3 regions of the Sporacetigenium mesophilum DSM 16796 genome follow, and region 2 is predicted to be linked to each of the others. Evidence: riboswitches for the same ligand, from Rfam matches in the RefSeq annotation. Region 2 holds a riboswitch; each other region holds the start of a gene.
What was found. Region 2 has a riboswitch for thiamine pyrophosphate ahead of tenA (thiaminase II). Riboswitches for the same ligand answer to the same signal wherever they lie in the genome.
Positions count from the first base shown of each region.

Region 1: linked by a shared signal. The riboswitch ahead of thiD (bifunctional hydroxymethylpyrimidine kinase/phosphomethylpyrimidine kinase) and the one ahead of tenA (thiaminase II) in region 2 are both predicted to bind thiamine pyrophosphate.
Region 3: linked by a shared signal. The riboswitch ahead of thiW (energy coupling factor transporter S component ThiW) and the one ahead of tenA (thiaminase II) in region 2 are both predicted to bind thiamine pyrophosphate.

Region 1 is NZ_JCANUR010000009.1:75,898-84,429, forward strand. It holds gene BS62_RS08945 (DEAD/DEAH box helicase) at 1-738, shown strand, start outside; gene BS62_RS08950 (lysoplasmalogenase) at 796-1,443, opposite strand; gene BS62_RS08955 (ABC transporter ATP-binding protein) at 1,608-2,516, shown strand; gene BS62_RS08960 (ABC transporter permease subunit) at 2,509-3,297, shown strand; gene thiE (thiamine phosphate synthase) at 3,344-3,955, opposite strand; gene thiM (hydroxyethylthiazole kinase) at 3,948-4,748, opposite strand; gene thiD (bifunctional hydroxymethylpyrimidine kinase/phosphomethylpyrimidine kinase) at 4,741-5,550, opposite strand; TPP riboswitch at 5,622-5,732, opposite strand; gene BS62_RS08980 (DUF2278 family protein) at 5,763-6,590, opposite strand; gene BS62_RS08985 (zinc-ribbon domain-containing protein) at 6,681-6,845, opposite strand; gene BS62_RS08990 (acyl-[acyl-carrier-protein] thioesterase) at 7,117-7,863, shown strand; gene BS62_RS08995 (DUF1653 domain-containing protein) at 7,901-8,182, opposite strand; gene BS62_RS09000 (HD-GYP domain-containing protein) at 8,198-8,532, opposite strand, start outside.
Region 2 is NZ_JCANUR010000013.1:22,931-31,462, reverse strand. It holds gene BS62_RS10780 (hypothetical protein) at 34-198, opposite strand; gene BS62_RS10775 (metallophosphoesterase family protein) at 354-1,094, shown strand; gene BS62_RS10770 (ABC transporter substrate-binding protein) at 1,148-2,140, opposite strand; gene BS62_RS10765 (ABC transporter permease) at 2,121-2,903, opposite strand; gene BS62_RS10760 (ABC transporter ATP-binding protein) at 2,870-3,664, opposite strand; gene tenA (thiaminase II) at 3,665-4,333, opposite strand; TPP riboswitch at 4,423-4,522, opposite strand; gene BS62_RS10750 (hypothetical protein) at 4,704-4,862, shown strand; gene BS62_RS10745 (ABC transporter permease) at 4,924-5,670, opposite strand; gene BS62_RS10740 (ABC transporter ATP-binding protein) at 5,670-6,326, opposite strand; gene BS62_RS10735 (PadR family transcriptional regulator) at 6,657-6,968, opposite strand; gene BS62_RS10730 (DUF4397 domain-containing protein) at 7,222-7,908, opposite strand; gene BS62_RS10725 (cyclase family protein) at 8,173-8,532, opposite strand, start outside.
Region 3 is NZ_JCANUR010000001.1:363,689-372,220, reverse strand. It holds gene BS62_RS01840 (ABC transporter ATP-binding protein) at 1-411, shown strand, start outside; gene hutG (formimidoylglutamase) at 544-1,554, opposite strand; gene BS62_RS01830 (DUF3892 domain-containing protein) at 1,696-1,929, opposite strand; gene thiW (energy coupling factor transporter S component ThiW) at 2,006-2,506, opposite strand; TPP riboswitch at 2,592-2,702, opposite strand; gene BS62_RS01820 (spore coat protein) at 2,844-3,302, shown strand; gene BS62_RS01815 (superoxide dismutase family protein) at 3,509-4,003, shown strand; gene BS62_RS01810 (acetate uptake transporter) at 4,054-4,695, opposite strand; gene BS62_RS01805 (DUF5698 domain-containing protein) at 4,849-5,388, opposite strand; gene BS62_RS01800 (DMT family transporter) at 5,685-6,128, opposite strand; gene BS62_RS01795 (DMT family transporter) at 6,140-6,562, opposite strand; gene BS62_RS01790 (cold shock domain-containing protein) at 6,842-7,042, shown strand; gene BS62_RS01785 (hypothetical protein) at 7,133-7,597, shown strand; gene BS62_RS01780 (cold shock domain-containing protein) at 7,739-7,942, shown strand; gene BS62_RS01775 (thymidylate synthase) at 7,971-8,532, opposite strand, start outside.

The DNA of each region.
Region 1 (8,532 bases), on a different contig from region 2:
GCGACTCCAGGTAGACTTTTAGATCATATAGAAAGAAAAACAGTAGATTTAAGTCAACTAAAAACTTTTGTTTTAGATGAAGCAGATCAAATGTTTCTTATGGGATTTAAAACTGAAGTTGAAGATATTTTAAAAGAAACTCCTAAAAATTGTCAACTTCTATGTTTTTCAGCTACTATGGATTCTCAAGTAAAAAAATTATCTTATAGATATATGAATGATCCTATTGAAATTTCTATACAAAAAAAGCAAGTTACGCTTGAAAATATAAAACAAGAAGTTGTTGAAACTACAGATAGACAAAAGCAAGATGCCCTATGTAAGGTTTTAGATAAAGATAACCCATTTATGGCTATAATATTTTGCAGAACCAAAATAAGGGTAGACAACCTTGAAGAAGCACTTCACAAACGTGGATATAACTGTGCAAAATTACACAGCGATGTAATGCAATCAAAACGTGAAAGAATAATGAAATCTTTTAAAAACGCAGATATTCAGTATTTAATAGCAACAGATGTAGCATCTAGAGGACTTGATATAAGTGGAGTTAGTCATATATACAATTATGATATTCCAGAAACTCCTGAAGATTATATCCATCGTATTGGTAGAACAGGAAGAGCTGGCGAAGAAGGATATACTTGTTTATTTATAGATCCCAAAAATGAAAGAACTTTAGAAGAAATAGAAAAAGCTATAAAATTTAGAATACCTAGAAGAAAATTGGATATATAATATTTAAAAGGTATTGATAAAATCAATACCTTTTTGTATTTCTCTCTTTAAATAACCTTAAATACACCCTAAAACTATTAAAAATTGAGCTATTATATAAGTTGTCATTATATATGCCCCTTTATTCTTAGCATTATATACTACACTATTAAGAGCTATTAAACAGTCAGATGTTATAAATAACATTGCCCCAATAAAGGTAGAATAAAACTTAAATCCTTCTATATAAAATATTCTTATTGTACTACTAAATCCCATAATACTTATTACAATTAGATATAAGCCTCCAAAAAACTTTGTTGTATTGTTTAATTTTTTATATGGCACAAACCTACCTAGTACAAGCATATTATATATAATATATGGAATTATAAGAAATACCATTATATATGCTATATTATGATTTAGTATTGGGTCAATAAAAGCTTTTATGTAAAACATATGACCGACTAAAAAAGAAATTAATCCTAAAATAAATTGGCGCCTAGGTAACATTAGTAAAATATCCCCTATGCACCCAAATATTAAGGCGCTAACTATAAGCCAATTTATATCCGTTGTACTTAATACATAAAAAATAATAAGCATTGGCATTAAAAGTGGCTTTGTTATATAAATTCCTTTATTATTTTTTACTTTCACAAAGTGTATGTTAAGAACAAAAACGCATATGAAAGGTAGTAATGCAATATAGTTTAAATCCATGAATTCCCTCCCTTGTTAATTTCATATTAATATCTATGTAAATTCTTTACTTTTTAGTATATTAAGTTTTTTAATAAAAAATTATATTGAAACATATTTTATTATAGAATATAATATTATTAAATAATTAGACATTTATCTAAATATTTAATTGGAGGGATTTTATGAATGCAATTGAAGTACTAAACTTAAGCAAATCATATAATAAAGATACTATAGCTTTAAAAGATATAACTTTTGATGTTCCAAAGGGTTCTATATTTGGGTTTTTAGGTCCTAATGGTGCTGGAAAAACTACTCTTGTTAGAACTTTAAATGGAATACTATATCCTACACAAGGAAGCGGTAAAATACTTGGAAAAGACATAATAAATGATAGAAAAGAAATAAGAAATCTTTGTGGAGTTATGACTGAAAATGCTGGTATATATGAAAATCTTACTTGTATGGAGAATCTAAACTTTTTTGGAAAAATGTTTGGATTAAATAATGATGATATAAACAAAAGAAGTTTATATCTTTTAAATGAATTCAAATTATTAGATTCAAAAGATAAAAAAGTAAAAACATTCAGTACTGGTATGAAAAAGCGACTTTCATTAATTCGTACTTTGCTTAATTCACCAAAAATTTTATTTTTAGATGAACCTACATCAGGGCTTGACCCAGAGTCATCTAAAATAGTATTAGATTTTATTAAAAAAACAGCTTTAGAAGAAGATGTAACAGTATTTTTATGTACACATCAATTAAAGTATGCTGAAGAAATCTGTAATTTATATGGATTTATAAGCAAGGGGAATTTAATAGGCTATGGAACATTCAATGAACTTTTATCTAACAAAAATCAAAATATAAAATTAGAAATTAAAGGCATAAACTTACCTAATATAGATAATATGAAAAAGATAAAAGAGGATAGATATGTAATATCTATAGATAATGAAGATAACATCCCTAATATATTACAACAAATATTTATTAAAGGTGGAAAAATTTACGAGGCAAAGCAAATACATTGGGATTTAGAAGACCTATATTTTGCATATCAAAGAGGTGATAACAATGAATAATATTACTAAAGCTATTATTGCAAAAGATATAAAGGAGATATTTTCTAGTAAGCAGATTTATATTCCTATGATTATTGTACCTATTATGTTTACTATAATAATGCCAACGATCTTAATAATAGGCGCGAAATACAATGTGAACACAATAAATGGAATGGATATGATGGTAAAAAATCTATCACCTACTTTAGGAAATTTAACTCCTTCCCAACAAATTATATATATTGCTTTAAATTATATGTTCCCTCCTCTATTTCTTATTATCCCTCTAATGTGTTCAAGTATTATAGGGGCTAGTAGTATAGTAGGAGAAAAAGAAAGAAAGACTTTAGAGACAATATTGTATACTCCAATAGATATAAAAGATTTAATTTTTTCAAAAGTCATAGCTATATTTATTCCATCTTATATAATAACTTTTATTTCATTTATTTTGTTTGGAATTGTTATGAACATAGGAGGAATAACTTATTTTGACAAACTAATATTTCCAAATCTAAGTTGGATTATACTTCTTCTATGGATATGTCCCGGTATTACATTTTTAGGTTTATTAATCATAGTTATTACGTCTGCTAAAGCTTCTAATTTCCAAGAAGCACAACAAATGTCTGGGCTTGTTGTAGTCCCTATAGTACTTCTTGTTGTAGGTCAGGCTTCAGGATTATTTTTGCTAAATAATTTAGTTTTAATAATGGCTGGAATTATAGTATTTATAGTAGACATATTGCTTTTTGATAAAATTAGTAAATCCTTTGATATAGAAAAATTAATTAATTAAAAATGAGGTTAGTCAAAAATTTATTTCTGACTAACCTCTAACTTTATTATTTATTTAATATTATATCTCTTAGCTCTTTAGAAGCCTCTTTAGGATCTTTGGAAGATAAAACAGCTGATATTACACATATTCCATCATACTTAACATTAATACTTGCCAAGTTTTCTTTATTTATCCCACCAATTAATAGTACAGGTATAGATATATTATTTTTTATATTATTTACTTCATTTACATCTAATATCTTAGCATCATCTTTACTATTGGTAGTGAATATTGCCCCAAAACCAATATAATCCGCTCCACTTTCTTCAGCTTTTATAGCTTCTTCTAGATTATGAGCTGAGATACCTATAATCTTATCTTTAAATAAATCTTTTACTTCTTCTATAGATAAATCATCTTGTCCTAAATGAATACCATCAGCATCTACTTCTTTTGCCAAATCTATATAATCATTTATAATTAATGGAACGTTGTATTTACTACAAAGTTTTTTCAGTTCTATTACCTCTTCTAACATTTCATCGTAACTTTTTTTCTTTTCTCTATACTGCACAACAGTAACTCCACCTAAAATAGCTCGTTCAACTTTATTGATTATATTAGGTTTACCATCTGTTATAAGGTATAATGTGTAATCTAAATTACTACTCATAAACTATATTACCTCTTTTCACAAATATATCTTCATCTAAAGTACTTACACCATCAAGTAAATATTGATTAAATGATCCTAATTTTCTTTTGCCATCTAATTTTTCACTTGCATATTCTCCTGCAATACCCATAATAGTTGTACCTAAAACTGCTGCATCAAAACTGTTTATAGAAGCTCCTAGGCATGAACCAATTAGTGACGTTGACATACATCCAGTCCCTGTTATTTCACTTAAAAGCGATGTACCATTTTTACAATATGCTTTTTTATTTCCATCTGTAATAAAATCAACTGCCCCACTAGCACATAATATTACATTCTTTGTTAGAGAATATTCTATTACTCTTTTCTCATCAAGTGAAGCTCCAAGTTCTGCATCTACACCTCTTCCCCCATCTATTCCAACTAATGTCATTATCTCTGAGTAGTTTCCTCTAATAACTGAGAATTTCACCTCATTTATTAGTTTTGTATTTACTTCCAATCTATATTTAGTTGCCCCTATTCCTACAGGGTCTAATATTACAGGTATTCCTAATTCATTTGCCTTTTTTCCTGCTTTTATCATAGCTTCAAAAGTTTCATTAGTTATTGTTCCTGTATTTATAACTAAAGCACTACTTATAGATACTATGCCTTCTACATCCTTTATTTCATTAGACATAACAGGTGCTGCTCCAATTGCCAATGTCATATTAGCACAACCATTTACTGTTACTACATTTGTAATGTGATGAACCAATGGCTTTCTTTCTTTTATTAAACTCAATCCCTTTGTTAAATTATTCATTACTATCAACCCCCCAATATTTATAAAAATGATGAATAGGATTATTTCCTTTACCTACTTTATAAGAATTAGCTATACCCTTATTTACATACTTTTTTGCATTTTCTATAGATTTAGAAATAGATTGTCCTTTTGCTAAATTTGAAGCAATAGCTGATGATAAGCTACATCCTGTTCCATGGGTAGATGTTGTATTTATCCAATCCATTTCAAACATCTCCCCATTTGATAAAACGTCTACTGACTTTACATTTTCTCCATCTTTTATTGGAAAATGCCCACCTTTTAATAAAACGTAACACTTATACTTTTTATGTAATTCATATGATGCTGACTTCATATCGTCAAAAGTTTTAATTTTTCTATTTAATAAAACTTCAGCTTCACTAATATTCGGCGTTATAATTGTAGCTAGTGAAAATAATTTAGATTTTAAAGAATCTATTTGATTTTGCTGTAATAAAGTATGTCCTGTTGTTGAGACCATAACTGGGTCTAATATAATATTCTTAGGCTTGTACTTTATTAATGCATCACTTATTACATTCATAATATCAATATCTGATACCATCCCTATTTTTACAGATTGTATATCTAAATCTGAAAATACAGCTTCAAGTTGTGATTTAACTATACTTGATGGAATTGGATAAACATCATATACCCCCGTAGTGTTTTGAGCTGTAATAGCTGTTATAACACTTGATCCATAAACTCCATTTGCAGCAAAACTTTTTAGATCTGCTTGTATACCTGCCCCTCCACTACTGTCGCTACCTGCTATTGTCAATACAGTTTTCATATTCTTCCCTCCAAATTCTAAAAATAAAAAAAAGCATAAATCCCAGTATGGAATTTATGCCTGTATACGAATATAAGATCACATAGCTTCCCTCCGCTGGCATTATCCAGATCAGGTTAAGGGTCAAAGATTTTATAGGATCTTTATCTCAGCTGGCCTACCCAGCACCCCTAGCAATACTATTAAATTTTATTTCATTCTAACATAATGATTTAATTTTGACAACACCCATCAATATTATTAGTTTTTATACATTGGCTTTCAAATCTAGTAAAAATAGCACTCCATCTATTTTCTAACTTAAAATGAATTAAAACTCCACCATCTTGATAAACCCCATTATCTGATAAATGCTTACTTTCTTTATTACCTTGATTCATATGAATATTATGCATCCCTTCTGGTCCATATTGACTTAAACGTCTAAGTTTTATTTTTCTTTCTTTATCGTTATCTGGTAATATGGCATCTTCAGAATCTACAGGGTAGACATCTCCGTATATATATATATCAGCATCTTTTTGTCTACATTCCGTAATATATTTATGTATATTTTCATTTAATTCGTTAGTATCTGAAAAACCTTTAAATTCATTCATCTCAAATAAATTACTTCTAATATAATCTAATGAAATTTTGCTTTTTTTATTTTCATTTTCCTCATAGTCAAATACTTTTATACCATAATCTAAGTTAGACAAAGCTTCTAATGAAAACTTTTTATTATCTTTTATTATTAGATTTTCTTTTATAATACAAAGTGTTCTATTTATATTTTTTTCCTTTGATTTGGCACTTCCACGCGACATAATACTAATTTTAATATTAATTTCTCTATCTTCAAATTTAAATTCTTTATTTTTTATGTTAACTTTTTCTGCTTTAATTTTAAAATGATAATGGCATCCCTTTTTTATATCTTTAAATCTGCAGACTATATTATCCTTTAATACTTGACCTTTCTTATCTGTAGTTTCACAACATATATTACCAATAGTACGTCCCTTTGATTTACATATAGAATATACAGGAATAGGCATAAGATTTCTCCTTTAATATGTTTTATTCAAATATATTCTTTACAAAAAAACAAAACCCTATGAGAATGAATTCTCATAGGGTTTATATAACTATCTTCTGAAGTTATTGTTTTTTTGTTGTTTTCTTGCTGCTCTACACTCAGGACATCTTTGTGGTTCATTTTCGAATCCTTTTTCTTGGTAGAAAGCTTGCTCTCCTTCAGTGAAAAGGAAATCTTTTCCACAATCTTTACAACTTAAAGTTTTATCTGCCATTTTAACATTCCTCCTTCTTTAGAATTAAGATTTAAAAACTGATTAACAAATACTCTAGAAAGAGGAAGTTGTTTTCAATTCAAATCCAGTAATAGTAATTACGAGAATTACTGACTTTATGAGAATATCATATTTAAATAGCTTATACAATAGATAATAAAAAAATATAAATCTTGACATATACCTTTGTTTATAGACATAAATATGGTGTAAAATGTATTTATTGGAGTTTATATTCAGTAAATTTATATATATATAAGGAGACATTAAAGTGAGCGATTTATCAAAATTAATTAAAAAATATAAAATTACTTTTAATGATATTGATTTTAGAAAAAAGATTAAATTAAGTACTATTTTTAATTATTTTCAAGAAATAGGAGATTTACATTCTCAAAAAACAGGTGGCTCTACTACTCTTCTCCAACAAGAATATGGTTTAACATGGGTTTTGACACGTATAAAAGTTGATATTGATAGATATCCTACTTGGAATGAAGAAATTATACTTGAAACATGGTTTCATAAACCTAAAAAATATCAAATTCAAAGAGATTTTGTTATCAAAGATTTAGATGGAAATATAATTATAAAAGCTATATCAAGTTGGATCATATTTGATATTGAAGAAAGAAAAATGAAAAGTATCGATTCTTTTGAAACAGAGTTCTTAGATTATTTAGAAGACAAAGCTATTGATTGTAATCTTAAAAAAATAAGACCTATAGAAGAAGTTGATATTGTATATAAAAGATTAATTGGATGTAGTGATATAGATGCAAATAAACACCTAAACAATTCAAAATATATAGATTTTATTATAGATTGTTTTTCTATGGATGAGCTTGAAAAACATTATGCAAAATCGATACAAGTAGATTACCTTAATGAAGCCTTACCAGGAGATACAATAGTATTTTATAAAAATATAGATTTACATAACGTATATATTGAAGGAGTTAACGAAAGTAATAATAATGTTATTTTCAGATCTACTATTGATATTGCCAAATTTTAATACTTATATAAATACCATGTCAAATTCGACATGGTATTTATAGTTTCGGTTCTATTTCTTTTAAAAAGTCTTCTATGTTGATATTTAACTCATCTAAAGACATAAATCTGTATTTTTGATTAGTTGGGTTTTCTTTATCTTTTGGTACTTCTTCCATAAACATGCTATATGGCCTTATATATGTCTTTTTATCGCCGTAACATGGCTTATAAACTACAAATTTTTCTTCATTTTCTGAGTGTATAGCTATATCTATTACAAAGTACCATTTATTTTTAAAATGTCTATAATATGTATCTGGAGTTAATTTTCTATGCATAAATACCTTCCTTAATTAATGTTTTTTTAAATACATTTTATCTAGCATAAACTCATAGTCATTGACTATTTTATCAAACTTTTTAATTGTTTCATTTTGATACAGTGATAACTCTTTTATTATTTCACCAAAATTGTTTTCTATTATACTTACAATATTTCCATCAATTTCATTTCTTGTTACACAATTATTCATTATTTCCAATACCTTTTCTTTTGGAAAAGCTGGTTTATAATATCTAGGTTCTGTTAATGCGCTAAATATATCTGCAACAGCAAGTATTCTTTCCCCTTGACCTAGTTCTTCTGCACTTAACCCCTTAGGATATCCTTTTCCATTTAACTTTTCAT
Region 2 (8,532 bases):
GACAATTGCCGTCTTATATTACTAATATATAAATTACTCTTTATCTTCTTCTAATGACTCATTCGTATCGTCTGCTTGGCCACCAGTTGTATTTTCGCCTTGTCCAGGATTTGATTGTTCATTTTGATCAATTGATTTGTTAGTGCATCCAGCCAAACTTAAAATTATTAATCCAATTAATGCTATTTTTTTTATCATTTTTATTTTCCTCCTAATATTGACTTTAAATATATTATTTTATTAATAATGTAAATTTATTTAACAGAATTTAGTTTAAATTGAAAGTTAAACCTAATAATTTAATAAGTTTTTGGAAATACATTAATATATAAATATATTAATCGGAGGTATTTATGAAAATTGGTTTAATAACTGATATACATGGAAATTATCCAGCTCTAAAAGCTGTATTAGATGATATTGATAAAAATAAAAATATAAGCGAAATTTACTGCACTGGAGATATGATTGGAATTGGTCCAAATTCAAATGAGGTGTTAAATACACTTTTTTCTAGAGATAATATACATATGACTTTAGGAAATCACGATGAATATGTTTTAGCCTTATTAAACAATGAAGAACATCCTCCTAGAGATAAGAAATCAATTGAACACCATAAGTGGATAGCTAATAGATTAGATAAATCTTTGGCATCAAAGTTAGAAAAACTACCACGTTTTATAAGAAAAACCTTTTATAATAAATCTGCATTGTTTTTACATTATCATATAAAATCAAATATGATAAATGAACACATTAGCAAAGATCCTTATCATGAAATTGTTCAGCCATCCCTTGAAAACCTTAATAATCTTTTTGATGAATGTAGAGAAGATATTATATGTTTTGGACATCATCATCCTCTCCATTTTTTCAAAACTGAAGACAAGATTTATTTAAACCCAGGGTCTCTAGGTTGTTATCACAAGCCTATAGCTCGTTATGCCATAATATCCTTTGATAATTATAGTGTAGATGTTGCACTTAGAGAAGTAGAATACGATAATACTGAATTTCTTCAGACTTTTAAAAACTTAGATATTCCGAATAAAGAATCTATTTTTGAAGATTTTTATGGAAATCAAATTTAATTTCCTTTTAATATAAAAATCCAGCAGTACTTAAGCTGCTGGACTTTTATATATTATTTAAATAAATCTTTGCTATTAACTTCTTTTTTAAGCAATTTCTTTTCTTTTAACCACTTAGCATTCTTAGTCCAGTTTTCTTCATCTTGGGTTAAGAATTTACCACTTTCATTTTCCATAAGAGGCATTAATATTTCTAAGCTCTTTTTTTCTATTTCTGAATCAAGTGGGAAGTTTTCATTTTGAACATTTAGCACTAAATCTAGGGCTTTATCAGGATTGCTCTTAGTATATTCAAATCCTTTTTTAGCAGCATCTAAGAAAGCTTGTATAGTCTCATTATTATTCTTAATTCCATCATCACTAGCTATAAATGCTAATTCATAATTGTTAGGTACTCCATAGTCTGCTGGGTTGAAAGTATCTAATTGTATTCCTTCTTTTTCTAATAATATCTTTTCATGGTTTATGTATCCGCCTATTATTCCATCAACTCTTTTAGTTTGAATTGCAGCCATTAATTCATAACCTACATCTACAAACTCTATCTTTGAAGGGTCACCACCAGCTTCACTAACCATTGCCATAACAGTTTCCTTATCAATATCAAAAGATGGATAACCTATTTTTTTACCTTCTAGATCCTTTAGTGTTTTAACCCCTGCATCCTTATTTACCATCAGTTGGTTTAGAGAACTTCTAACTATTGCACCAACTGACTTAACAGGTATATCTTCACCTCTAGCTAAAATTATTTGCTTTGGATAACTTATAGCTAAATCAGCTTGACCTGATGCTACTAACTTAATTCCATCATCTGTACCTGCTGGTGTAATTAAATTAACCTTTAGCCCTGCTTCTTCAAAATATCCTTGTTCCTCTGCAGCATACAAGAATGAATGAACTGCATTTGGATACCAATCTAATAAAACATCTACCTCTTTTAATTCTTTAGTAGCCTTTGTCTCTCCCTTAGTAGAACATCCACTTAAAAGCAAACTAAACATCATAACAACTACTAATAAAATACTAACCTTTTTTGATTTCATAATTATCCTCCTTATTTCCTCTTCTGTATTTTAATAAAATCTTTTCTAGTAAAAAGCCTATTGAAAATAGGGTCATTCCTAAAAATGATAAAACTAACACTCCAGCAAAAACTGAATCAGATTGCAACATTCCTGATGCTCTTTTCACATATATACCTAGTCCTTTTTCAGCTCCTAACCACTCTCCAATAGTAGCCCCTGCAACACTATAAGTAGCAGCTATCTTAAAACTACTTAAAAAGTTAGGTAATACAGAATTCATATGTAGTTTGAAAAATATCTGTAACTTACTTCCTCCTAATGCTTTTAATACATCCTCTAAGTCTTTGTCTACACTATTTAACCCATCTAAAGTACTTATAACTATAGGGAAAAAACAAAATAACACTACAACTGCTACCTTTGACCATATTGTATATCCAAACCACATAATCATAATAGGAGACAGTGCAATGGTTGGAATTGTTTGAGAAAATATAATAATTGGATATAATGTTTTCCCTACATGTTTCCAAAGATATATAGAAAGTGCACAAGATACACCTATTACTACAGATATACTAAGGCCTAGTATTGCTTCCCCTAGTGTTATTAAAGAATGCTTGTATAAAAGTTCTCTTTGAGATATTAACGCCTCAATAACCGCAGAAAACCTAGGTAAAATATATCTTGGTATGTTTAAATATGGTATTAAAAACTCCCAAGCTAAAACTATTAATAATAAAAAAACTAAAGGGAATATGTAATTTTTAAGTCTTTGCATTCTTCCATTCCCCCTTTGTAATCTACATCATCGAGGATGTTTAAAATATCTCTTTTGAGACTAATAAACTCACTTGAAAGTGTTGTTTCATAGTTTCTAGGCCTTTTGAAGTTTACATCTATAGACCTTAGATTTTTATATGGAAGCTCAGTACAAATAAGTATTCTATCAGATAAAAGTAGTGCCTCATCTATATCGTGAGTTATCATAAATACAGTATTTCTTTGTTTTTGACAAAGGTCAAGTAGCCATGATTGCATCTTTCTTCTAGTTAGTGCATCTAGTGATGAAAATGGCTCATCTAACAAAAGTATTGAAGGATTATTTACTGTAGCTCTTAAAAATGATGCTCTTTGTCTCATACCACCTGATAATTCATGGGGATATAATTTTTCAGTACCTTTAAGTCCAAAGTCTTCAAAATATGTAACTGCTATTTTTCTAGCTTCTTTCTTTTTATAACCATTTAACTCAAGCCCCACTGTTATATTGTCTAGGATATTTCTCCAAGGCATTAATGAATCTTTTTGAGGCATATATCCTATAATGTTTTTGTTATTTTCATTATATATTTGTACACTACCCCTTTGTGGTTTTAGTAGTCCTAAAATCAGCCTAAAAAGAGTACTTTTTCCTGTACCACTAGGTGCAATAATTGTAATAAACTCATTTTTATCTATGCTAAAGGATAAATCATCAATAATAACTTTTTCTGAATCCTTGTATCTAAAATATAAATTGTTAATCTCTAATGCCTTCATCTAAATAACCCAACTTTCTTTTTTATAACATCCATCCCAAAACATATATTCATATTTTGAAGAAAGGATGAATAGATCTTCTAGTTTTTGAAGTTGTCTTTCTGGAAGTCCTTCAGCAAGTCTGTCCATTAATTTTATACACCAATCATTTTGCTTATTGTATTCTTCATCTGCATATGTAAGTATCCATTCTTTATAAAGTGGATGCTCTAATGCTTTTTTGTCTTTAGCTAAAGTTTTACCAATAAAGGCATAACTCCACATGCAAGGAAGCAATACCGCTACTAATTCAGCTAATGATCCTTGGTTAGATACCTGAAGCATAAACTTAGTGTATGATAAGTTACTTGCATTTGGCTTTGTATCTTCAAGTTCTTCTTTAGTAATTCCAAACTTCTTTGCAAATTCAACATGTGCATCCATCTCAATATTCACTATAGCATTTGCACATTTTGAAAAAGCTTGCATGTCTTCTAAAGTATCTGATTTAACCATCCCTAATGCGAAAATTTTTATGTAATCTATTAAATAAACATAGTCTTGCTTAACATAAAAACTAAACTTATCATCTTCTAATGTACCTTGACTCAGCTCTTTAAGAAAAGGATGCTCCAGGTATGATTCCCAAATAGGTTTAGCTTTTGAAAATAATCTTTGTGAAAATTGCATAAAAAAACTCCTTCCAAAGGTATTTGATATACCATCGAAAGGAGTTTATAATCCATTAATCATAAATCTAAAAAGCTAGATTTAACTTATGTATTATACTATAACTTCCCTTCGCTGGCATTATCCAGTGCAGGTTCAAAGGGTCTGAATAAATTCATCTCAGCCATAAGGGCTCCCCTAGTACGCATCTTGATTTTATACTTTTTTAATTTTTTTGTCAATATATAATAAATTATGTATAAATTAAAGACAAAGTAAGTATTACATATATAACTAAATATAGTCTTCATAGTTAAATAATAACTAGATTTTTAAGCTATTTATATAGACATAATAATACTGTATAAAATAATAAATAAGGAGTGATATTATGTTTAAAATGTCTAATTTAAAACCCGAAGAATTAAAAGAAGTAAAAAAAGCAGAACAACAATTACAAGATAAATTAGGAAAAGATGTTGCGTTAATTGCTTGGAAAGATAAAGATAAAAATGATATTAGAGATAATAATAAACAAGGACTTGTTTAAATAATTAAATTTTATTGATGACTTATTAATATTATTTTAAGGAGCTAATTTTTATATAAAACTAGCTCCTTAACTGACATCTTTCATTGTAAAAACTTTTATATGCTAAGTAAGTTGCTATTAAAGTTGATATAGATGATGACGATACTATCATAAATGTAACCATAATTTGAAATTTAACTGCTATTATAGGAGATACCCCACCTAAGATTAACCCTGTCATCATGCCCGGAAGAGAAACTATTCCTAATGTTTTGGCTGAGTCTATAGTTGGTGTTATGGCAACCTTAATACACTCTCTTAATATATCTTTAGAAGCCTCTTTAACGGATGCACCTAAGGATAGTTTAGTTTCAACCTCTGCTCTTCTTAGATTAAAGGAAGTATTTAAATTCTTGTAACTTAATCCAATAGCTACCATGGAATTACTAATTATCATTCCTGATATAGGTATTATTTCATTAGGTTTAAAATTTATAACCCCTGAAAAAACCAAAATATATATAGTTATAATTGAACCTATAAATATTGAAATAAATGATATACCAAATACATTTTTTATATCTTTACCTCGCTTTACAATATTTAGCGATGCATTTACACACATAATCAATATTAAAATCATTATAACTATTGGGTTGTCCATTCCAAAAATTATGTCAAGTATATATCCAACAGCGACTAATTGAATTACCGCTCTTATTACACTTATAATTATTTCACTTTCTAATCCTAATTTCTCCTTGTATGATATTGCTATAGGTATAAACATAAGACAAGATGCTACTATTAAAGATGTTGTACTCATTATACTATTTCCTCCACTTTGCTGATTCGTCCCTCTGATATAACCATTCTTTTATTAAAAATAGATTTGCTTTGCTCTTCGCTATGGGTTATCCATAATACTGTAACACCACTTTGATTAAGTTCTTTTATATATTCTTCAACTTTGGCTTCATTTTCTTTATCCAAAGATGCAGTAGCTTCATCTAATAATAAGATCTCAGGAGTATATATCAAGTTTCTTATAATTGCAATTCTTTGCATTTCTCCACCAGATAGTGAATTTATATTTTTTTCTAAATAACTTTCATTTAAATTAAATTTATCTAAAAGTAGGACTAATCTACTTTTATCTACTTTTTTGTTTCTAATTTTAAATGGAAATTCTAAATTATCATATACGGTCTCACCAAATAAGTGTGGAGTTTGAACACAGTAGCTAATAGATTTTCTTAATTCTATTGGATTATAACTTGTATAACATTTTTCTTTAAAATAAATATTTCCACTTGTTATAGGTATCAAATCTGCACATATTTTTAACAATGTACTTTTTCCACTTCCTGATTTACCAACTATAGATATACAATCACCCTTATTTACATCTAATGATATTCCTTTTAAAACTTCTGTATTACCGGAGTTATAAGTAACTTCTTTTATGCTAAGTATTTTCATGCTAATTCTCCTTTTTAGACTACCATTTGTTGAAATGTATTTCACTTGAATCAAACTCATTTTTTCTTTTTTTGATTTCATCATAGTATCCTATTGCGATTAATGATATTGGCACTATATTCTCAGGCTAACATAGCCGATTCTATTATCTGGATTATTTTTTCTTGTTCTACTTCTTTTTGATTAAAACTTCTTATACTTTGTCTTTTGTTTATTATACTCATAAATTTATTCCTCCTTATTATCGCATTTCGATATCGCAATATGATAATATCATGTTTTATAATTTATAGCAATACAAAAGGTTAAGTAAAATCAAATTTACTTAACCTACTTTATTGCTATATCATTAAATAGCTCTTTTAAATTATTTTTTAGTTCCTGTAAAAGTTTATTCCCTTTTTCTGTAGTTTTATAATATTTTCTAATTCGACCATTTACATTTCTATCTTCTTTTTCTATTAACTCTTCTTCTACCATTGACTTTAATAATGGATATAATGTACCAGGACTAATATTATAGCCATGTTCTTTTAATTCTTCTATCATCCAAGAACCATAAAATTCTTCTATATTTCCATGATGAAGTATATGAACATATATTAATCCATTAAATATTTTTCTTGTAATTTGCTCTTTCAAATACTTCCACCTCAATATCTAATTATGTTATATGCATTATATCATTTTGTAACCAAGAAGCACACTATTATATTATATATTTTTAATAACCCCAAGTATCAATTTGACATCAATACAATTACATTCTTGGCATTAGACCCATTTTCGGAGCCACGACCATACTTTAAATAGTCTTTAACAAGAGCATTTGATTTATCTTCGGCATACCACAATTCAGTGAGATTGCATCCCTTAAAACTCCTAAATTTCATTCTTAGATTATACATTTGCTGTATAAAGTATTTCCATCAACAGATAATATAATTTGAGGTATGTTACCAGCTAAATATAGAGGAGAATTAGTGTCCATACTTCCTGTAATATACAATGTATATATTCTTCCTGATTTAAGCTCAATACGTATATCTATTGGCTTTACGTTTGTGTTATTTGATTTAACTTGAAATCTATGTGTGCCTGGATTTATTAGATTATAGTTAGTACTTTGATTATAGGACAGTGTTTGAGACATTGAACCTTGAGGGAAACTCATTTCAAATGATATATCAGAGTTATCTAAATTGTAAAATCTAATTTTAGTTTGATCAGGCCTAATGCGTTCATTGATGTCATCTATTATTGGTACTATATCTATATCTTTTATGCTTCCAGTTATTGCATAGGTCACTATTTGTCCTAATGGTACTTGTATATTTTCAATAACTGTTAAAGGTGTATCTGTAGTACCTGTTGGGAAAATTTTAACGTTTTGTGTTTCAACACATTGAGTTTTGTATTGTGACATATCTTTAAATTGAAAATTTCTAACTACTAGTATATCGTTTACATACACATCTACTGGTGGTAGTTCTGGTATGCTTTGAAATCCTCTAATTAAGGCACTTATACGTGTAACACAAGGCTCTTCTAATTCATGTATGACCTGTCTATGATTGTACATTTATATATCACACCTTTTAATTTTTATTAGGATAGAAATTCCTAATTCTAATATATTAATATAAACTGGACGGTGTTCATAAAAGCTTACAATTTCCTAGATTTAAATTTAGAAATCCTTTATATTTATGAAATATAGTCTAATTCAGTATGCAATATTATACAATCATGCAATGAATCTAGTTAAATTATATATTAAATATCTCTATATATTTATATTTTTAACGTCAATTTAAAGTATAGCCCATTTATTGAGTTGCATTATCTACTTTTCTAAGATTGCAATAGCACGAATAGGTGCACCATCAGAGTTTGCATATTTTATTGGAAGAGCACAGAATGTAAATAATTCATTTCCTATTTGATCTAAACAATTTAAATTTTCAATTATAACTATCTCATTTTCTGATAAAAGCTTTCTATGAATACTTAAGTTTTCATCATAAATAGGATCAATTCCTATAACATCTAATCCAACTCCCTTTTTAGTACTACTTATTAAATACTCAGCAACTTCTTCAGTAATATAAGGATAATCTCCAAAATATGAATCTGTACCCCAACGTTTATCCCAGCCAGTATAAAACAAAATAAATTCTGCTTCGTTAGCTTTTTCTATTAAATC
Region 3 (8,532 bases), on a different contig from region 2:
ACTTGGCATTTAAAAGATAAAAATATAAAAAATTTAAGTGGTGGAGAAAGACAAAGAATTATTATTGCTAGGGCATTAGCTCAAGAAAGTAATATTATACTTTTAGATGAGCCTATATCACAATTAGATATACACCATCAAATAGAAATAATGGATACTATTAAATCTCTAAATAAAAAATGTAATATAACTGTTATTACTGTACTTCACGATTTAAATATAGCTTCCCAATATAGCGATTGTTTAATATTAGTTGATAAAGGAAAAATAGCTTCAGTTGGTGAACCTGAAGTAGTTTTATCACAGACTAATATTAAGAAAATATATAATATGGATGTAATAATGATTAAAAACCCCTTAAATGGAAAACCTCATATAATTCCAGTTTCATCAGGTTTTAAATCCTTATAAAAATCGCTACGCTCATGTCTTAGCGGCCTGAAAAGCAGGTTTGTTGCTCAAGTTTATCAGTTGGAAATTATAATTTCCTTGTAATAAAAAAGGTCCTAGAATACAATTTGTATCTAGGACCTTTTTTATTTATTAGATATCTAGACTATGAATTTTAGCTATTGTATTAACTACAGAAAAAATTAACGTCGAAGCTAAATTTGCAGTAGTATTGTCTTGGTCAAATCTCGGTGATACTTCTGCTATATCAAAACTTATTGTTTTATTAGATTTTAATATATATTTAATAAGTTTTAGCACTCTTTCTGGGTCTAGGCCTAATGGTTGTGGTGCACTTACACCAGGTGCAAAAGCTGATGAAAATACATCAGTACATATTGTCATATAAATATGCTCTTTTGATTTCATAAAATCATCTATTTTATCTATTACATTCCAATGTCCGCTATCTGCAATATCCTTTGCCCATATATATTTAACTCCCAGCTTGTCTGCTGTTTTGAATAACTCAACTGTATTCCCACGTTTTTGTATTCCAACGCAAAGATAAGAATAATCTATATCTTTATATTTGCATATATCTGCTATTTGTCTAAACATTGTTCCTGATGTTCCACCATTTGGATATGGTCTTAAATCAAAATGGGCATCAAAATTTATTATTCCTATATTAGGCTTTTCATTAGTTTTTAACAAATGATTTAATAATCCGTTATAATGTCCAAAGGCAACTTCATGGCCCCCACCTAAAACAATTGGAAAAAGATTTAAACTTAAAATCTTTTCTATAGCTTTTGAAAGTAATTCTTGAGCTTCTTCTAAGGTGCAATCTTCACAGAATATATTTCCTGCATCAAAAAGTTTAACATCTTTTGAAAACCAGCAAGGCAGATTAACTAATTCCCTTCTAATACTTAAAGGGCCATTAGCAGCTCCTACTCTACCTTGATTTCTCATAACCCCTTCATCACAGCAAAATCCTATAAATGCAAAGCCTAGTTTACCATCGTATGGGATTAACTTTTCTCTTAAGTCGATATTTTTAACCCATTGATGCCATCTAAATGCATCAAAATTACTTTCACTATCTACTCTACCTTTCCAAACTTCATCTTCTGTTATCTTATAGTTTGAGCTAAACATGGTATCCTCCCGTTTTATGTTATGCTAAGATGCTTAGTATATTTTTTATGAATATTATCTATCATTAATAGTAGTTTAATTTTATATATTTTTCAATAATAAAAAAATACCACATTGAGTAAATGTGGTATTTTAGGATAACTATTCAAATGTTGGAATATTATCTAGATTATCGCTTTTGTCTTCATTTGGATTGCTTCTTAAATACTCTCTTCCATTTCTAGCCTTACCTACATTTACACCCTCTATACGATGATCCTTGGCCATCATTATAGCATCCTCTATTGCATATACATTTCCATCTTGTAGCATAACATCAGTTATGTCTCCTTGATTATTTTTTCTAACTTTCACTATCTTTGTTTTATCATTCATGGTAACATCTCCCTTATACTTATTTATATTTAGTATTAGAAGATATTTTATTATTATTCTATTTTTTATAACTATATTAAATCTTAGCGTTTTCTCTTATATCAACACTTTTTGTAATTTTAAAATATTTAATAATAAAGTAAGCAATTAAACTTCCACCTATAGTACTTATTAAAAATGGAGTTACGAAAAATAATGCAGCGACTTCTTTACCTAATACAAATTTGGCTATTGGAAATGCTAATAATCCTCCAAGTATCCCTGTTCCAAATATTTCTCCAAATACAGCAAAATTCACTTTTTTTGTTTTTGCATATAGTATCCCAGCTAAAAATACTCCAACCATACTTCCTGGAAAAGCCATTAGAGATCCTGTTCCCAACACATTTCTAAGTAACGAAGTGCAAAATGCTATAGCAACCCCATACCAAGGTCCTAATATTACAGCACTTAATACATTTATAGTATGCTGAACAGGAAAACACTTAGCTGCTCCTACAGGTATAAAAATAAGATTACTTCCTATTACCCCTAATGCTATCAAAAGTGCAGATAAAGTTAATTTTTTTGTTTTCATTTGTTAAATCTCTCCCTTCAAAATTTTCAAATAAAAAAACACAAACCCATAGGATTTGTGTTTAAATTAGCACATTATATAATAATATCCATCAACAACAACTTCCTACGCTGGCATTACCCAGTTCAGGTTATTAGGGTCAAAGAATTAAGGTTCTTACTCTCAGTTGGCCTATCCAACACCCCTGTGTTATATTTATTTAATTTTATAAAGTAATTATACCATAATATCTTAGAAAATATATATATAATCTTTATAAATTGATAATTTTAGTAAATATAATTTTTATAATATGCCGATACTATATATAAGTATATTTACATAGGAGGTTTTTTGTATGGCACTTACTAATAAAGAAAAAAGTTTACTTTTAGATAATTTAAATGCTGAGTATTTATGTATAAGAAAATATGAACAATACTCTGCAATGGCTTCTTGCCCAAAATTAAAGCAAACATTTAAAAATCTTGCTCAAAAAGAACAACAACATGCTACTACACTAACAAATATATTAACTTCAAATGGTGAAAACCCTCAAAGTATATTTGCAAGCTATAATAGCCCTCAAGGCGATTTATCAAACATGCAAGCTAGTCTAGGAATTACAGATGCACAACTTCTAGATGATGCTTTAAGTACTGAAAAACACGTTTCAGGTTCTTATAATAATGCTGTTTTAGAATCAGTTGATGCACAAATAAGACAACAACTACAACATATACAACAAGAAGAGCAAAATCATGCAGAAACATTATTTAACGAAATGAAATCAAGAGGATTCTACAATCCATCTTAAATAAAAAAGGAGCCATAGTTTAGTCTATGGCTCCTTTTTTATTTAACAATCCAATTTTTATTATTCAAAGCTATATATACTTTAATTTTTACATTCCTTTTTACTCATAATTCCAGTTCTAATTTGTCCTAAATTAAGTAACACAATAATTATGACAAGCATATTATTATTATGAGTAACTATTTATAAAAGGATGTGTATAAATTATGTTAGCTTATGCTCTTTTAAATGGTGGGCCTTTGGCTCCGAATCTAAAAGGTAATGTGTATTTTATGGATGTACAAGGAGGGGTTCAGGTTTGCGTTTGGGTAACTGGTTTGCCAGAATATAAACCTGGAACAAATGGCGATCTTCCAATAGGACCACACGGTTTTCATCTTCATGAAAATGGAACTTGTGAAATAGGAGATCCTAACGACCCTTTCACAAGTGCTGGTGGTCACTGGAATCCAAATAATCAACTTCATGGAAATCATGCAGGAGACTTCCCTACTTTATATTCAAATAATGGAGTTGCAATGATGTGCTTCTTCACTAATAAATTTAAGGTTCAAGATGTTATAGGAAAAGCTGTTATTATCCATCAAAGCCCAGATGATAACAAAAGTCAACCTGCTGGAAATGCCGGTAAGAGACTTGCTTGTGGAGTTATTGTTGAAGGAGCCACACCTCCTCAACAACAGAACAGAGTTTATTATTAATGCAAAAAACCGCAGTAGATTAGTTTAAACTAGCCTACTACGGTTTTATGTTATGCTGATTTTCTATTGTTTTGTGAAGTGTTATTTTTAAATATTCCGAAAGGCTTACCTACTGGTAAAAATACTCTTCCAAAATGGTTGTTTAATACAGAAGCTGCAAAACCATAAAAAGATAATAATGATATTATAAATTCTGAGTATCCTGCTAAATCATGTCCGAATTCTGGCATTATACCAAGAGAGTTCATACTTAACCCTAAGAATAAAAAGTTTATTAGGAAGAAAATACTAAATAATACCTTGTGTGTTTCCATAGCCCCTATTGTCATAAATATAGTAAATATTAAGTATCCTACAAATACTACACCTGTTTGCTTAGGGTCTGCATTTTGAGCAAGGATTGGTCCAAATGTTCCACCTTGAATTAACCAAGTAAGTGCCATTCCTAACCAGAAAAACGCATAGCCTCCAAATGCAGTTGCTCCGAATGTATTATTATGTTTAAAATCATTAATACAAGCAACTAACTGTGCTGATGCGCCTAAAAATATGGCCCATGGTAATAATAATGACGTTCCTTCTGTAAATCCTAGTTTTTGTGAAGATGCTACTAATGTTATTATGGCCAGACCAAATAACCCTAGACCAGACGGATCAGCAGTTACAATTTTCACATTTGTTGTTTCTTTCATCCCTTACCTCCATAAAATATATTTATTTTTATTATAGCCAACGTATAGAATAACAAAATCTCAAACAACTTTCAATTGATTTTTGATTATAATAAAAATAATATATAAAAATAAATTTATGTAATAAAACTAAGCTATTTAGCCTAGAATTTTTTAAATAGTGTTAACACTCGTTGTCGTAATCTTACCATCTACTTTATTTAAGTTTTTTATTTTTAGAGTTGGATTATTAACACCACACTCATCTAAAATGCTCTCAAATATTTTGAATTCTTTTCTCTTTATTACAACTTCAACTTTATATCTAATATCTCCATTATTACCTTGAGCTAGGAAATTATTCACAGTATAACCTGCTTCTCTAAGTTTTTCTGCTACATTAATCATTTTTTCTTTATTATTTAAAAATAAATCTACTTCTAATATCCCCAAAGCTAATAATTTTTCAACTTTATTACCAATTAATACCCCTACCGTTCTACCTAAAGCATATGCAATTGTGTAATGTATTCCGTCCGAACTTGTAACCTTACTAACTGTCGTTGCGAAAATCACAGAATCTATAAATACCAAAACATAAACTGGATTCATAATTCTTTTTGATTGAAGCATTGATTTTAAAGTTGCTAATACATTAGTAAGTGCTGTTATTAAAAATAAACCTATAAGTGAATATATAATATTTGTTGCCATCTCCATGACACCTCCTTTTAATTGTCATTGATGTATTAATTGACACGCCAAAAACTACTAATGATATATTAGCAATCTCTTAAATAAAACAATAATTTTAATTTAATCATTGGAATTTTTTTAGGATGGAAAGTACTGTAATAATATTTCTAGGAATAACGATAAGATTATTATGAAAATTTATTTTTTATACTTTTATTCAGCTATATACGATCAATAGACCAATCATATTATATTATCACATATATAAACTATTTGCAACTTTTTTTAAAGGGTGAATATAAAATCCACCCTTTTTATGACTTTAGTTCATTTTTATCTATATTAGAGTTATAAATCATTCCCGCTATAATTAATAGCCCTCCTATAATTTTACCTTTTGAAATTGAACCTTTCATTACATAATCTATAATAATACCTGTGAAAATCTGTCCTATAAAAATAAGAACCGTACTATATATAATTGGTATTTTAGGAATTATTATATTAGAGCTAGCTACAACCATTACTCCAATAAAACCTCCTAGAAAAGCCCATAATGGTATATTAGTGAAGTTGTTAATTTTAACTATATTTAAACTTCCTGTACTCACTGCTAAAATTAGAGCAATTAATAGACCTACTACATAGTTTATAAATGTACTTTGCAATACACCTATTTTGCCTGCTAAACGAGAATTTACAATCATAGATAGTATTGTTAAACATCCACCTATAATGGCCAATATAATATACATCATGTCAACACCTCCTAATATACTGTCATTACCACAATACCAATTAGCATTATGGCAAATCCTATTAATTTTTTCTTATTAAACTTATATATATCCATTCCCCACAATCCGAAATGATCTATAATAATAGATAATACTAGTTGTCCAAAAACCCCTAATGATAAAGTTAATGAAACTCCTAAATTTCCAAAACACAAATTATTTAATAGTACTAATAAAACGCCTATCGCTCCTCCACTAAACATATAAAAAGGTAATTTTTCATTAAATATAATTTTTTCCCTTTTTATAATTAAAGTAAGTATCACAGTGATAAGTCCTACTATATGAATTATTAGTATCGATAAATAATTACCTGTATAACTATCTAATGTCCCATTAAATGTTACCATTATAGAAATTAAGAGTCCTATAAATACCGCAGCAAATTTATACATATGAATCCTCCATATTTTTTATTATTAACCTATATTATCAAATAAAGCAGTACACATATATGACATATGTCATATTGTATACAATAATTAAATGAGAAACTCCATTTATTTTTTCTTTTTAAAATTTTTTTTATTTAATGAATAAAAAATATTAATTTTGTTGATAATAACATTTGTAAAAGATTTACTTTTATGCTATACTTATATAACCGATACAAAACACGGTTGATAAAATTTTAAGTATCAATAGTAATGTGTTTAAATTTTAGGAGGATTACAATGAAAACAGGAACAGTAAAATGGTTTAACTCAGAAAAAGGATTTGGATTTATAGAAGTTCAAGGAGAAAATGATGTATTCGTACACTTCTCAGCTATACAAGGAGATGGATACAAATCATTAGAAGAAGGTCAAAGAGTTCAGTTCGAAGTAGAACAAGGATCAAGAGGACCTCAAGCAACTAACGTTACAAAATTATAAATCTAAATTTTGATATATTAATTTATTAATATATTTATGTTTGGCCACCTTCATAAAGGTGGCTTTTAACTTATCTTAAGGAGAATACTTATGTTTAAAAAAAATCTTAAAAAAAATTATAATATGAAAAAAACAATATCAATGAAAAAATTCATTGCTGAACTTGGAGAAAACTTCTCTGATCATATGAAAAAAAGACTTTTAGAACTTGAGGTAAGATGTGTATTAACAAGAAAAGAAGAAAATAACATTCTTGATATAAAACATGTAGAGCATATCCAACATGATAATAAAGAATATGTATTTGGACAGTTTATAGTTGTTGAAGGTGTATTGTATTTTTCAGAAAACCATATGGAAAATAGCGAAGTAATGCCATCTCCAGTTGTAAGTACTATATATAATTCTTTAGCTACTGAAAGCACAACCTTTGAAGACGGTAATACCGGAAAAATAATAGATGATAGTAATATTGACTATATACTAGACGAAATATTGTCAGTATGTCCTCCAGTTTCTCAATCATATTTGGATATAATGTCTAAATATATGTAGAATCAAATTAAGAATTTCTTAATTTGGTTTTATTTTTTAATTATGAATATAAAAATATTAAACGGAAATACTAATTATCGTTAGATATTGTTAATCTTATATATTTAATTTACAGTTTACTACAACTTAGGAGGATTTACAATGAAAAAAGGAAAAGTTAAATGGTTCAACAATGAAAAAGGATATGGATACATAGAAGTTGAAGGCGAAAATGATGTTTTTGTACACTTTTCTGCTATAACTGGCGAAGGATACAAAACATTAGAAGAAGGCCAAGAAGTTGAATTTGAAGTAGAACAAGGACAAAAAGGACCTCAAGCTGCTAACGTAAAAAAAATATGGTAAAAAGCTATAAGCTTTTTACCATATTTTTTTATATTCCTAAATCAAAAGACAATTGTGGTTTAACTGGCTCATAGTCTTCCATCTTAAAATCATCTATTGTAAAACTATAAAAATCCGTTTTATCAGTGTCTAATACTAATCTAGGTTGTTTTTCACTTGGTTTTCTATTTAACATTTCTTTTGCTTGATCAAAATGTCTATCATATATGTGTAGATTATCTATAAAATGAGTAAACTTACCTGGAGTAAGTCCAACTGATTTTGCAACCATCATTAATAGAGCTACATATTGTATTTTATTTATATGTCCAGCTACTAGATAATCACTTGATCTTTGATGAAGGCAAAGGTCTAAATACTCTCCTCTAACATTCCAAGTAGTCATAAATGCACAGGGTCTAAGGCCACCGTTATCTAAGTGCATATATTGCCATAAATTTATTATATGACCTCTATCTAGTGGATTATTTTTAAGTCCATCTAGTAACTTATTTATTAAATTATATTTTTTTACTATATAACCATAACACTCACCTATTGAGCCACTATTTTTATACTCCCACGAGTCCCACCAGTGTATATTATATTTT